Regions from separate parts of the Methylobacterium sp. GC_Met_2 genome, predicted to be linked through region 2. Evidence: predicted binding sites of a transcription regulator. Region 2 holds the regulator's gene; each other region holds the start of a gene.
The links. The regulator LexA, encoded in region 2, represses DNA repair genes until DNA is damaged. The targets are predictions, from matches to a motif close to TGTTCNNNNTGTGTTCNG.
Positions count from the first base shown of each region.

Region 1: the regulator LexA is predicted to act here: its motif matches at 2,324-2,341, upstream of dinB (DNA polymerase IV).
Region 3: the regulator LexA is predicted to act here: its motif matches at 2,477-2,494, upstream of parE (DNA topoisomerase IV subunit B).

Region 1 covers NZ_JALNUM010000034.1:16,565-21,086, forward strand. The annotation lists gene pncA (bifunctional nicotinamidase/pyrazinamidase) at 1-447, shown strand, start outside; gene OXS49_RS13875 (hypothetical protein) at 547-747, shown strand; gene OXS49_RS13880 (hypothetical protein) at 806-1,063, opposite strand; gene dinB (DNA polymerase IV) at 1,218-2,300, opposite strand; gene OXS49_RS13890 (EVE domain-containing protein) at 2,546-2,962, opposite strand; gene OXS49_RS13895 (EAL domain-containing protein) at 3,407-4,522, shown strand, end outside.
Region 2 covers NZ_JALNUM010000017.1:7,923-12,444, forward strand. The annotation lists gene OXS49_RS08730 (divalent metal cation transporter) at 1-276, opposite strand, end outside; gene OXS49_RS08735 (hypothetical protein) at 355-570, shown strand; gene OXS49_RS08740 (hypothetical protein) at 581-1,048, opposite strand; gene lexA (transcriptional repressor LexA) at 1,448-2,176, shown strand; gene OXS49_RS08750 (ComEC/Rec2 family competence protein) at 2,170-4,443, opposite strand.
Region 3 covers NZ_JALNUM010000006.1:8,657-13,178, forward strand. The annotation lists gene topA (type I DNA topoisomerase) at 1-1,855, shown strand, start outside; gene OXS49_RS03745 (hypothetical protein) at 2,014-2,202, opposite strand; gene parE (DNA topoisomerase IV subunit B) at 2,589-4,522, shown strand, end outside.

The DNA.
Region 1 (4,522 bases), on a different contig from region 2:
GCGGACAACCATGCCGGGCGGGCCCCGTTCGAGCGCGTGGCGCTCCCCTACGGCGCGCAGGTTCTGTGGCCCCGGCACTGCGTCCAGGGCAGCCCGGGCGCGGCGTTCGCGCCGGGGCTCGCCACCGACCGGGCGGGGCTCGTGATCCGGAAGGGGCTGGATCCCCGGATCGACAGCTACTCGGCCTTCCTGGAGGCCGACCGGACCGCCCGCACCGGGCTCGCCGGGGCGCTCCGGGAACGCGGGATCACCCGGGTCGTCCTGTGTGGGCTCGCCACCGATTTCTGCGTGGCCTGGAGCGCACTGGATGCCCGCGCGGCGGGCTTCGACGTCTGCGTGGCGGCGGATGCGGTGCGCGGGATCGACGTCGAGGGGTCGCTCGCCGACGCCTGGGCGCGGATGGAGGCGGCGGGCGTCCTCCGGATCGCGGCGGCGGAGATCGGCTGAGCGCCCGCATCGCCCGGGAGGCGAACCGCCGCACGGCAGGCGGGCGACCGTCCCGGCCCCGAAGCGTTGGCCCGGCTCCAGCATCCGACAGGAGCCAGCATGTCAAGCAAGCACCCCAAGACCGCGACCCCCACGGATGCCGACCTCAAGGGCAATCCCGGCATCGGCACCTCGAAGGGCATGAGCGGCGCCGACCCGGCGGATCTGCAGGCCGATTCGACCTTCGAGGGCGACGTGGACAACGAGACGAAGGTGGATGGCGGCATCGACCCGGATCACCGCCCGCGCAAGAACGCCTGAGCGTTCGCAACCTCACGTCGGCCCGAGCGCCGGATGGGCGCCCGGGCCTGCGATTCGTTCAGCGGACCGTGTTGCGGGCCGGAGCCTTCCGCCCATGCGGGGTGGGCGCGACGGTCGGAGCCGCGATGGAGCTGGTGACGATCCGATCCTCGTCACCGGGGGTTGGCACGTAGAGGCGCCCGGGGCTCGCGGTGTTGCCCATCAGGAGCGCCGTGTTGGAGGCGCCAAAGGCGGCATTGCCATCCGCGAGGGCGGCGCCGGCCGGGAGGGTCAGGGTCAGCGCGCAGGCGGCGATCAGCGAAGCGGGCTTCGACATGGGGGAGGGTCCTTCCATTCCGGCGGCGCCCGTCCGTACGGTGCCGCACGCCGTGTCCTCAATCTGGGGTGGCCTCGCCGGACCGAAAGTGCGGCATCGCACAATAGGCGCCGCGTCGCAGCATAAGACTTGTAACCTAAAATTGATCAGACGGCTAAATCTCTAATCCGAGTTGCATCGGCGCCTCATCCTCCCCCTGGGCGAAGCCCGACAGCGACACGCCGATCAGCCGCGCGCTGCGCCGCAGGGGAAACAGTCCGGCGAGCAGATCGAGGCCGATCCGCTCCAGGCTCGCCCGGTCGGGCACGGGGGCGACGAGCGACTTCGCCCGGGTGACCTGGGCAAAATCCGAGAACTTGAGCTTCAGGGTCACGGTCCGGCCGCGCATGCCCTTGGCGACGGCGCCGGCCCAGACCTTGTCCAACAGGGGCGCCAGCCGGGCGGCCAGGACCTCGAAGGCGGCGGTGTCCTCCGAGAAGGTGGTCTCGGCGCCGATCGACTTGCGCACCCGGTGGGCGCGCACCGGCCGCGCGTCGATGCCGCGGGCGACCGCGTGGTAGTACGCCGCCGACGAGCCGAAGATCTCGCGCAGGCGCTCCGGCGCCCAGGCGCGCAGGTCCGCCCCGGTGTGGATCCCGAGCCGCTTCATCTTGGCCTCGGTGACCGGGCCGACCCCGTGGAACCGGCCGATCGGCAGTTCGGCCACGAAGTCCGGCCCCATGGCGGGGGTGATGACGAACAGGGCGTTCGGTTTCTTGTGGTCGGAGGCCACCTTGGCCAGGAACTTGTTGTACGAGACCCCGGCCGAGGCCACGAGCCCGGTGCGCTCCAGGATCTCGGCCCGGATCGCCTTGGCCACGGCGGTGGCGGTGGGCAGCCCCAGAAGATTCTCGGTGACGTCGAGATAGGCCTCGTCGAGGGCCACCGGTTCGATCAGCGCCGTGTGCCGGGCGAAGACCGCGCGGATCTCCTCCGAGACCCCCCGGTAGACCTCGAAGCGCGGCTTCACGAACAGCAGGTCCGGACAGAGCCGCCGGGCGGTGGCCGACGGCATGGCCGAGCGGACGCCGAACGTGCGCGCCTCGTAGCTCGCCGCCGCCACCACGCCCCGCTCCCGCGAGCCGCCCACCGCCAGGGGTTTGCCGCGCAAGGACGGGTCGTCGCGCTGCTCCACGGAGGCGTAGAACGCGTCCATGTCGATGTGGATGATTTTTCGGAGCGCGACCTCCGGATCCATCGCCGCCTCAAAGATCCGCGGTTAGTTCCCGTTCTGTTCTGAAAGAGCGCGGCGGAGCGCTGGGGTCAAGGCGTGTTGAATGGGGCTCAACAGGGAAGTTCCACCCAGCCACCTCATCCTGAGGCGCCCGCGTCAGCGAGCCTCGAAGGAGGGCTCCAGGGATCGCGCGGCCAGCTGGAGGGCTTCTTCGAGGCCTGCGCTACGCTCCAGCGCCTCAGCGACTGTGCCCATTCCGTCAGGCGCGCTCAGTCGAGTCCGCCCAGGACACGCACCCGGGCCCATTCGGCCTCGGTCACCGGCTGCACCGACAGGCGGGAATTGTTCACCAGCACCATGTCGGCGAGCGCCGGATCGGCCTTGATGGCGTCGAGCGTCACCGGGCGCGGCAGCGCCTCCAGGGCGCGCACGTCGACCATGCCGAAGCGGCCGGTCTCGTCGGTGTGATCCGGGTAATAAGGCCGGATCACCTCCACGAGGCCGACCACCGCCTTGCCCTCGTTCGAGTGGTAGAAGAAGCCCTGCTCGCCGACCTGCATGGCCATCAGATGCTTCTTGGCGAGGTGGTTGCGCACCCCGTTCCAGAACGTGCCCACCGCGCCGGCCCGCATCTGCTGGTCCCACGACCAGGTCGCGGGCTCGGATTTGAACAGCCAGTACGCCATCGCCGCATCCCCACCGGCCGCCCGGTTCGGCGGCGCACCCGTCTTGAAGCCTGTCACACAACGCCCGCCGCGCCGTCGCCTGCGGCGGGAGGGCTCCCGGTGATCGGACGTTGTGTGAGAGGCTCTTAGAACTGAGCCCGATCGCGTGGCAATCGCGCGCGGCTCTAAGCCCATGTTGTGGCACGCGCTCTCGCGTCGGACCGGAGTCCACTTCGGCGGTGCGCGCGCGAGCGGCCCCCGATCGCGTTGCCACGCCCCCCTCCGGCATCCTGCGCGTGCCGCGAACCCGTGGCACCGCGCAGCATGCCGGCTCGGTCAGGGAGCAGACTATGCCGACCCGTACTTCGCGCCATGGGGTGTAGACCGTGGCTGTTGTTCAAATATTAAACTCTAATCATTAGTAATTCTATCAACAAAGCCATGTAACTACCGCTGATTGTTCATATGCTGACCGTGATCGGCTGCTTCGTCGGGGAACACAACTTGTGGTTAGTGGCCCTCGCGGCCATGGTCTGCGCGCTGGCGAGCGCGACCGCGACCGGGCTGCTCGCCCATGCCGGGCGGGCCGGCGGGCGCAGCCGCTACACGTGGCTCGCCGTCGCCGCGGTGGCGGGGGGCTCGGGGATCTGGGCCACGCATTTCCTGGCCATGCTCGCCTACGCGCCGGGTCTGCCCTCGGGCTACGGGATCGGCCTCACGATCCTGTCCTACGCCGATGCCGTCGCGATCACCGGGCTCGGCTTCGCCCTGGCGGCCATGGGGGGCCGGGCGCGGGCGGCGGTCGGCGGTGCCGTCGTGGGCGGCGGCATCGCGGCGATGCACTACACCGGCATGGCCGCCTATCAGGTGCCGGGGCATCTGATCTGGAACCCGGCGGTGGTCGCCGGCTCGGTGGTGGTCGGCGCCGTGCTGGGCGCCCTGGCCCTGGTGGCGGGCCTGTCGGCCGTCACCGTCCGGGGCCGGGGCCTCGGCGCCGGGCTGCTGCTCCTGGCGATCTGCGGCCATCACTTCACCGGGATGGCCGCGGTGACCATCCTGCCCGATCCCACGGTGGCGATCCCCGCGAGCGCGATCCGGACCGAATGGCTCGCCGCAGCCGTCGCCCTGGCCAGTTCGCTGATCCTCCTGCTCGCCGGGGCCGCCCTCCTCCTCGACCTGCGGGAGCGGCGGCGCGCCGAATCCGAGCGCGAGCGCCTGCGCAGCCTCGCCAACGCGGCCGTCGAGGGCCTCGTGGTGTGCCGCGACGGCCAGATCGTCAGCGCCAACGAGGCCTTCGCCCGGCTCGCCGGCACGCAGGCCGCTTCCCTGGTGGGCGCCCGCCTGTCCACCTACCTGCCCGGCCTTGCGGCGGCGGCCGGCACGGCCGGAGAGCCCGTCGAGGCCGAACTCGTGCCGGCGGGTGGCGGGACCGTCCCGGTGGAGGTGATCATGCGGCCGGTGGCGGAGTACGGCCGCCAGCCGCACTACGCCGTGGCGGTGCGCGACCTGCGCGCCCGCCGCCGCGCTGAGAGCCAGATCCACTACCTCGCCCATCACGACGCCCTCACGGGGCTCGCCAAC
Region 2 (4,522 bases):
ATAGGAGATCCAGGCCCAGACCGGCCCGTAACGCGCGCGGATCAGCTCGCCATGGCCACGCCCCGTGGCGGTGCCGAGCCGGACCGTCAGCTCCTGGACGACGTACAGGATCGGGATCAGCAGGATCTGCAGGAGCAGCAGCGAGTAGCCCCAGCGGGCGCCGCTCTGGGCCGCCGTAATCAGGCTTCCGACATCCGTGTCGGCAAGCATCACGACGAGTCCGGGGCCTGCGGTCTTGAGGAACGCGTTCAGGCGAGGCAGGGAGGCGCTGGGCACGGCTCGGGAACAGCCCCGGGCCAGGGCGGTTCCGGCGGACGCCTGCGGCGTTTTCCCGACACGCGGGAGGAGTATGCGATGGCACAGAGCACGGATCGGGGCTCGGGCTGGAGCCTTCAGGCGAGCGCCGTGCCCGATGGGGTGCGGCTGGAACTCGCCCTGTCCGATCTCGGCGGCGGGCCGGTTACCGCGGCCATCGTGCTGGACCGGGCCGAGGCCCGCGCCTTCGCGCGTGCCCTCCTGGCGGCAGCCGGCGACGCGACCGAACGCACCTTCCCGAAGCCGGGGACCTGAGCGGGCGGGCTCAGCGTTGGGCTGCACCCGGGTTGCGGCCCGGCAGACGCGGCACCACCGTTCCGCGCCGCTCGACCGGCGCGTCGCAGGCGTAGGCGAACTCCGATTTCAGGGAATCGAACACGGTCTCGCCGGTGATCCGGCAATCCTCGCGCACGGTCTCGTCGAGATAGGCGCGGGCGGCCGTGCGGAAGCGCGTCACCCGGGTCGCGCCCGGCTCCGGATCGATGCGGACTTCACTCAGGTTGCAGCCGGCATATTCGCGCAGGGCGTTGGATACGACCAGCATCCGGCGCAGCTGCCGGTTGTCGTAGACCTCGTAGGGTTCCTTGCAGCCGATCGTGACCACCTGCGGCGTGAGCGCCACGTAGTTCCGGGAGATGTAGGCGAACCCGGTGGTGCAGCCGGCAAGCGCCGAACCCAGGATCAGGGCGCCGAGGGAGAGCCGGAGGGGCCCTGGAGCCGCGCGCTTTCGCATCCTCGTCATCCCAAGCCCGATATCGCCCCGCTGCGCTCCCCGGCGAGGCGCAAGGTGCATTGAAACGGCTCCGCTTGCGCCGTCAATGCGTTTGTGGTTCGCATCGCCCGCGCCGGGCGCTCACAGCCCCCTGGCGTCCGGCCCCACCGCGTCGCACGAGTTCGGCATGTCCCGGTTCCGGACTAGGAGGCCTGACCGGCACGAAGGAGTGTGGCAACTTCGGTGCGGCTGGCCGTAGGCGCACCGCGTTCGAACCGGCCGCGGATCGACACGATCGCCGATCGACCCGACAGCGTGGCCATAACGTGCTTGCAGAACACTTGCGGAACGTTTAACCTGTTCGCGATTTGTTTCAGAGGCCGCCTCGGGGCGGTCCGCAAAGCCGCGAGGCCCCCGTCGATGCTCACGCGCAAGCAGCTTGACCTCCTGCGGTTCATCCAGAGCCGCGTTCAGGAATGCGGCGTTCCCCCCTCCTTCGACGAGATGAAGGATGCGCTCGATCTCAAGTCGAAATCGGGCATCCACCGGCTGATCACGGCCTTGGAGGAGCGCGGCTTCCTGCGCCGGCTGCCGAATCGGGCGCGCGCCATCGAGGTGATCCGCATCCCCGAAAGCATGGCGCAGGCGGCGGCACCCACTCCGGAGCCGCGCCGCTTCACCCCGAGCGTGGTTGAGGGCGGAAAGTCCCGACAGCCGGCGACGCCTCCCATGCAGGCGAGCGCACGGATGATCGACGATTCCGGCCGGGCCATCTCGATCCCCGTCATGGGTCGGATCGCGGCCGGGACGCCGGTCTCGGCGATCCAGAACCAGAGCCATGCCATCACGCTCTCGCCGGACTTCCTCGCGGGCGGCGAGCACTACGCCCTGGAGGTGCGCGGCGATTCGATGGTCGAAGCAGGGATCCTCGACGGCGACCTCGTGGTGATCCGCAAGCAGGACACCGCCAATACCGGCGACATCATCGTGGCGCTGATCGACGACGAGGAGGCGACGCTCAAGCGCCTGCGCCGCCGCGGCTCTTCGATCGCCCTGGAGGCTGCCAACCCAGCCTACGAAACGCGCGTTCTGGGCCCCGATCGGGTCCAGATCCAGGGGCGGCTGGTGAGCCTCGTTCGCCGCTACTGAAGGGGTTCGGCGGGGGCGTCGATCGCGACGTCCGCCGCCGGGGCCTGCAGCGTTTCGGGCTGCGCCATGCCGCCGGCCGCCGCGATGGGGGGATCCGCCGTCGGTTCGAGATTCGTATGGGCAGGCCTCGGACGCCAGGGGGCGGACCGGTCGTCACCGTGGGCGCTGCGTACGGTAAACCCGTTTCCAACAGCACGCAGAGCGACGGCCCCGTGCGTGGCCAGCACCCGGCGGTCGATCACCAGAGGCCCCGCGCAGGTCGGCGGCGCCATGAGGCTCGTGATCAGCACCGTGGCCCGGGCGCAATCCTCTGGGAAGGCGCGCCGGTCGCGGACCAGGGCGACGGCCCGTCCGTCCGGGAGAAGCGCGGTACAGCCGAGCCGGTCGCAGCGACCGCCGGGCGCCGCGCCGGAGCTGCGGTCGAGCCGCCGCCCGTCGCCATCCGCCTTCAGCCATTGCTCCAGCACGAAGCCCGAAGGGCTGCCGAGGATCGCGAGCTGTCCATCCGGGCCACGGACCGCGGCACCCCAGCCCTGCCGGTCGACATAGAGATCGTGGTGCTCCGGGTGGACCATCAGGCCGAGACCGAGCAGGATGGGCGGCAGGGCAAACCAGCGGATCTGCGAAACCGGTAGCGTCGCCAGGAGCAGCGCTGTCGTGAGGGCGGCGAGAGCCCCGGTGCCGAAGGCTGGCACCACCACGCTGGCCCGCTCGAACCCGGCGATCCAATGCGAGATCGCCAGCATACCGCCCACCGCCTGCCCCATCAGCCACCAGACCGGCCGGTCGAGGGCGAAGGGATAGGCAAGGCACCCGATCACGGCCGAGGGCATCACCACCAGCGAGACGAGCGGCAGGGTCAGCGCGTTACCGATAAGGCCGAAGGGCTGGACCGTCTGGAAATGGTAGGTGGCGAAGGGGGCGGTGGCGATCTGCGCCACCAGGGTCGTGGCCAGGGTGCCGACGATCCCCGAGAGGCCGGTCCCGACGAGCCGTCCGATTCGCCCCGCCCCGGGCCGCACGAACAGGCGCCCGTCGATCAACCGCGCACAGGCGATCAACCCGGCCACCGCGCCGAACGACATCTGGAAGCTCGGGCCGAGCAGCCCTTCCGGTTCGCGGGCCAGGGCGATCAGGGCGGCCACTGCGAGGTTGCGCATCGACAGGGCGGGTCGGTCCGCGAGGATCGCGCCCAGCATGATCAGGGTCATGATCAGCGAGCGCTCGGCGGCGATGTCCCAGCCCGAGAAGGCGCAATAGCCGCTCACCCCCACCATGGCGAAGCCGGCCGCGATCTTCTTGATCGGCCAGAACACGGCGCAGTGGGGGATCAATGCGAGGAAAGCCCGCACCAGCCAGAACACCACGCCAGCGGCCAGTACCATGTGGAGGCCCGAGATCGAGACCACGTGGTAGATGCCGGCGGCGCGCAGGGCATCGTTGCTGGCCGGGCCGATCAGCCCACGCTTGCCGGTCACCAGGGCGGCCGCCACCGCCCCCGCCTGGCCGCCCTCGGCCTCGGCGATCCGGCGGGTCAGGACGTTGCGGGCCTCGTCCAGCATCGCGGCGAGACGCAGGCGCAGGGGCGGCGGTTCCGTGGGGGCTCGGATTTTGACGGCGCCGACGAGCGAGCCAACCGCGCCGATCCCCTGAAAATACGCGTCCCGGGCGAAGTCGTAGCCGCCGGGCCGGGCCGCCTCCGGAGGCGGCAGGAGGCGCGCAGTCGCCGCGATGGTTTCGCCCGGCCGCGGGATCGGCGTCTTGCGGAACGAGACGCGCACCCGGGCCGGCCGCACCTCCGGGCCGAGCCCGGCAAAGCTGTCCACCCGGATCACCAGCCGGGCGCCGACCTCGCGCTCGTCGAGTGCCTCGATCGTCCCGGTGAGCGGCCCGATCGTGGTCCGTGTCAGGATCGGCGCGGCCACCTGCGCGACACGCCAGGTCGCCGCCGCGAAGCCGAGGAACGCGAACCCCGCGGCGAGCGCCAGCGCCATCGCCACCGGCCGCGCCCCCAGGAACGGCACAGGCGCGAGTGCCAGTGCGGCCCCGATCAGCGGGGCAGCCAGGACGGGCGTACCGTCCGCGACCCCGAAATACAGCAGGATCCCGGCCCCGAAGGCGACCGCCAGCCAGGGGAACAGGCGGCGCTGCTCGGCCTCCTGGGCAAGGCCCTCGGCCACCCAATGCCGGAAAGCCGGAAGCGCGGGCGCACGCGGGGCGGCGAGCACAAGGGCGCCCCCCGTCAGCCTCGCGCCGATCCGCCGCATTGCCCCTGCCTCGATCCGCGCGACCTGTCGTCGGCGGCCGGGTGATTCCCCGGGCGATTCTTAACGCATCCGCGGCCCC
Region 3 (4,522 bases), on a different contig from region 2:
GCGCCTCTACGAGGGCGTCGATGTCGGCGGCGAGACGGTCGGCATCATCACCTATATGCGGACCGACGGCGTCGACATGGCGCCGGAGGCGATCCAGGACGCCCGCCGGGTGATCGGCAAGGAGTTCGGCGACCGCTACGTGCCGGACGTGCCGCGCAAGTACACTGTCAAGGCCAAGAACGCCCAGGAGGCCCACGAGGCGGTGCGGCCGACCGATATGGGCCGCCTGCCGAAGGCCGTCGCGCGCCACCTCGAGCCCGAGCAGGCCAAGCTCTACGACCTGATCTGGACCCGCACCATGGCGAGCCAGATGGAATCGGCCGAATTGGAGCGCACCACCGTCGATGTCACCGCGAAGGTCGGGCCGCGCCAGATCGATCTGCGCGCCACCGGCCAGGTTGTGAAGTTCGACGGCTTCCTGGCGCTCTACCAAGAGGGCAAGGACGACGAGGAGGACGAGGAGAGCCGCCGCCTGCCGCCCATGAAGGCCGGCGATCCGCTCAAGCGCGAGCGGATCAGCTCGACCCAGCACTTCACCGAGCCGCCGCCGCGCTATTCCGAGGCGAGCCTCGTGAAGCGCATGGAGGAACTCGGCATCGGCCGCCCGTCCACCTATGCGGCCGTGCTCCAGACCCTGCGGGATCGCGAATACGTCAAAATCGAAAAGAAGCGGCTGCAGCCGGAGGATAAGGGCCGGCTCGTCACGGGCTTCCTGGAGAGCTTCTTCCGGCGCTACGTCGAGTACGATTTCACCGCCAGCCTGGAGGAGCAGCTCGACCGGGTCTCCAATGCCGAGATCGACTGGCGGGCGGTCCTGCGCGACTTCTGGCGCGACTTCTCCGCCGCGATCGGCGAGACCAAGGAGTTGCGCGTCACCGACGTGCTGGAGGCCCTGAACGGCCTGCTGGGCCCACATATCTTCCCCGACAAGGGCGACGGCTCGAACCCGCGCACCTGCCCGACCTGCGGGGCCGGCCAGCTGTCGCTGAAGCTCGGCAAGTTCGGCGCCTTCATCGGCTGCTCGAATTACCCGGAGTGCAAATACACCCGTCAGCTCTCGGCCACGGGGGTCGATGGCGACGGGGACGGCTCGTCCGCCGAGGGCGGCCAGCCGGGCGTGCGGGTGCTGGGCAACGATCCCGTCACCGGTCTGCCGGTGACGCTGCGCGACGGGCGGTTCGGTCCGTTCGTCCAGCTCGGCGAGGCCTCCACCGAGAAGGACGCCGCGAAGCCGAAGCGCTCGTCGCTGCCGAAGGGGGCCAGCCCCTCCTCGGTCGATCTGGAGAAGGCGCTGGCCCTGCTGTCGCTCCCCCGCGAGGTGGCGCGCCATCCCGAGACCGGCGAGCCGATCCTGGCCAATCTCGGCCGGTTCGGGCCCTACGTGCAGCACGGGAAGACCTACGCCAATCTCGGCAAGGACGACGACGTGCTGGAGATCGGCGGCAACCGCGCCATCGACCTGATCGTCGCCAAGGAGCAGGGCGGCGGACGCGGGCGCCCGGCCGCCGATCCGGGCCGGCCCATCGGCAAGAACGAGACCAGCGGACGCGACCTCGTGGTCAAGGCCGGCAAATACGGCCCCTACGTCACGGATGGCGAGGTCAACGCCACGCTGCCGAAGACGATGGCCGCCGAGGCGCTGACGCTCGACGAGGCGATCGCGCTGGTGAATGCCAAGCGCGCCGCGGGCGGCGGCAAGCCGGTCAAGCGCGGCGGCGCGCGGAAGACCACGGCCAAGCCCACGGCAAAAACGTCGTCCCGTGCGGCCAGCGGCGACAAGACGACGGCCAAGAAGGCACCCGCGAAAAAGCCGGCCGCTAAAAAGGCGCCGGCGAAGAAGACGGGGGCTGGCTGAACGCACCTTGGGGTGGAGGAGACGGTGATCCCATCCACCTCCTCATCCTCAGGACTCCGCTGCGCTCGGGCAGTTCTGGATGAGGCGGAGGGTTGGACGTCGAACGGAATTCGCTCCGGTTCACGCCTGCCGGGAGCACGTCACGGATCCTGTCCGGCTCAGACCAGATAGGTGATCGTCGCCGCGACCGCGGTCGCGAAGGTCGCCAGCGCGATCGTGGTGGCGTTGACCAGGGCGCGCGCAGTCGGAATGCCGGCCGCATCGTCGTCACATCCGAAGGCGGCGCCGGCCGCATGCTCGAAGCGAATCAGCGTCAGGCGACGGGCCTCGATCGCGGCGTCACTCATGGACTGAGCCTCCCAGGACTGCAGCCCGCTGGCCACGGTCAAGTTTTATCTTCGCCAATAACGTCGCGCGTTCGGAACCGTTCCGGCGGAGATCTACTGTGATCCGGCGGTTGCGTCGCGAGAAAGCTTTAACCCATTGTTGTGCAACACTGCGATGACGCGCGGCCGAAAGGTCCCGTACGGGCGCGCCGAACAGCCCCTCGCTCGCGGCGGCGCAGCATGCGATGATAGCGCCGCGTCGCCAGAGCGAAACGCTCCAGGCGAATGGCTTTGATGTTTCCGTTTTGTTCCGCTATGTTGCGGGGATGAAGGCGCATGCTCCACGACCCCAGATCCGTCTGCGCGATTCCGAGCCGGCCGACGCGCCGCGCCCGCGGAGGCCGCGCGTGAGCGATCCGGCACGCGACATGTTCGGGCCGGGCGGGAAGGGCTCGGCCGCCCGTTCGCCCGAGCCGCGGCGGCGCCTGGAGGCCACGGCCTCGGTCACAGCGCTCGCGGCCGCCGAGCCCGAGGCCGGCTACACCGCCTCCGACATCGAGGTGCTGGAAGGCCTGGAGCCGGTCCGGCGCCGGCCCGGCATGTATATCGGCGGCACCGACGAGCGGGCGCTGCACCACCTCTTCGCCGAGGTGATCGACAATTCCATGGACGAGGCGGTGGCGGGCCATGCCAGCTTCATCGAGGTCGAGCTGGAGGAATCCGGCTCCCTCGTGGTGACCGATAACGGCCGCGGCATCCCGGTCGACCCGCACCCGAAATTCCCCGGCAAGTCGGCGCTGGAGGTCATCATGACCACGCTGCACGCCGGCGGTAAGTTCGACTCGAAGGTCTACGAGACCTCGGGCGGCCTGCACGGCGTCGGTATCTCGGTGGTGAACGCGCTCTCCGACCTGCTCGAGGTCGAGGTCGCCCGCAACCAGACCCTCTACCGCCAGACGTTTTCACGCGGTCATGCGCAGGGGGCCTTGGAGCTGGTCGGCCGGGTTCAGAACCGGCGCGGCACGCGGGTTCGCTTCCATCCCGACGCCGAGATCTTCGGCTCGCTGAAGTTCGACCCGCGCCGCCTGTTCAAGATGGCGCGCTCGAAGGCCTACCTGTTCGGCGGCGTCGAGATCCGCTGGCGCTGCGCCCCCGCCCTGCTGGAAGGGCTGGCGGACGTGCCGGCGGAGGCGGTGCACCGCTTCCCCGACGGGTTGCGCGACTATCTCGCCCGGGACATCGAGGGCAAGGAACTCGTCACCGAGGCGATGTTCTCCGGCAAGATCACCAAGCCGGGCTCGCACGGGTCGCTCGAATGGGCGGTGGCCTGGATGGTCACCGAGGACGGGTTCTCGCACTCCTACTGCAACACGATCCCGACCCCCGAGGGCGGCACCCACGAGGCCGGCCTGCGGGTCGCCCTGCTGCGCGGCCTGCGCGAGCACGCCGAGCGGGTGAACCAGGCCAAGCGCATGACGGCGGTCACCACCGACGACGTCATGGCGACCTGCGCGTCGATGCTCTCGGTGTTCATCCGGGAGCCGGAGTTCCAGGGGCAAACCAAGGACAAGCTCGCCACCGTGGAGGCGCAGCGCATCGTCGAGACGGCGGTGCGCGATGCCTTCGACCATTGGCTGGCCGCCTCCCCGGCCCAGGCCAACAAGGTCCTGGATTGGGTGATCGACCGCGCCGAGGAGCGCCTGCGCCGCCGCCAGGAGAAGGAGGTCGCCCGCAAGAGTGCCACCCGCAAGCTGCGCCTGCCCGGCAAGCTCGCCGATTGCTCGGCGGCCGGCACCGCGGGCTCGGAGATCTTCATCGTCGAGGGTGATTCGGCCGGCGGTTCGGCCAAGCAGGCCCGCGACCGGGCGACCCAGGCGATCCTCCCCTTGCGCGGCAAGATCCTGAACGTCGCCTCGGCGAGCCGGGACAAGCTCGGCGCCAACCAGCTGATCTCGGATCTGACCCTGGCGCTCGGCTGCGGCACCGGGACGGCCTTCCGCGAGGCGGATCTCCGCTACGACAAGGTGATCATCATGACGGATGCCGACGTGGACGGCGCCCACATCGCTTCGCTGCTGATCACATTCTTCTACCGCCAGATGCCGAAGCTGATCGACCGCGGCCACCTCTACCTCGCGATCCCGCCGCTCTACCGGCTGCAGCAGGGCTCGAAGGTGGCGTATGCGCGCGACGACGCCGACCGGGAGCGGATCACCAAGACGGTGTTCAAGGGTGGCAAGGTCGAGATCGGGCGGTTCAAGGGCCTGGGCGAGATGATGCCGGCCCAGCTCAAGGAGACCACCATGGATCCGAAGAAGCGCACCCTGTTGCGCGTGGCGAT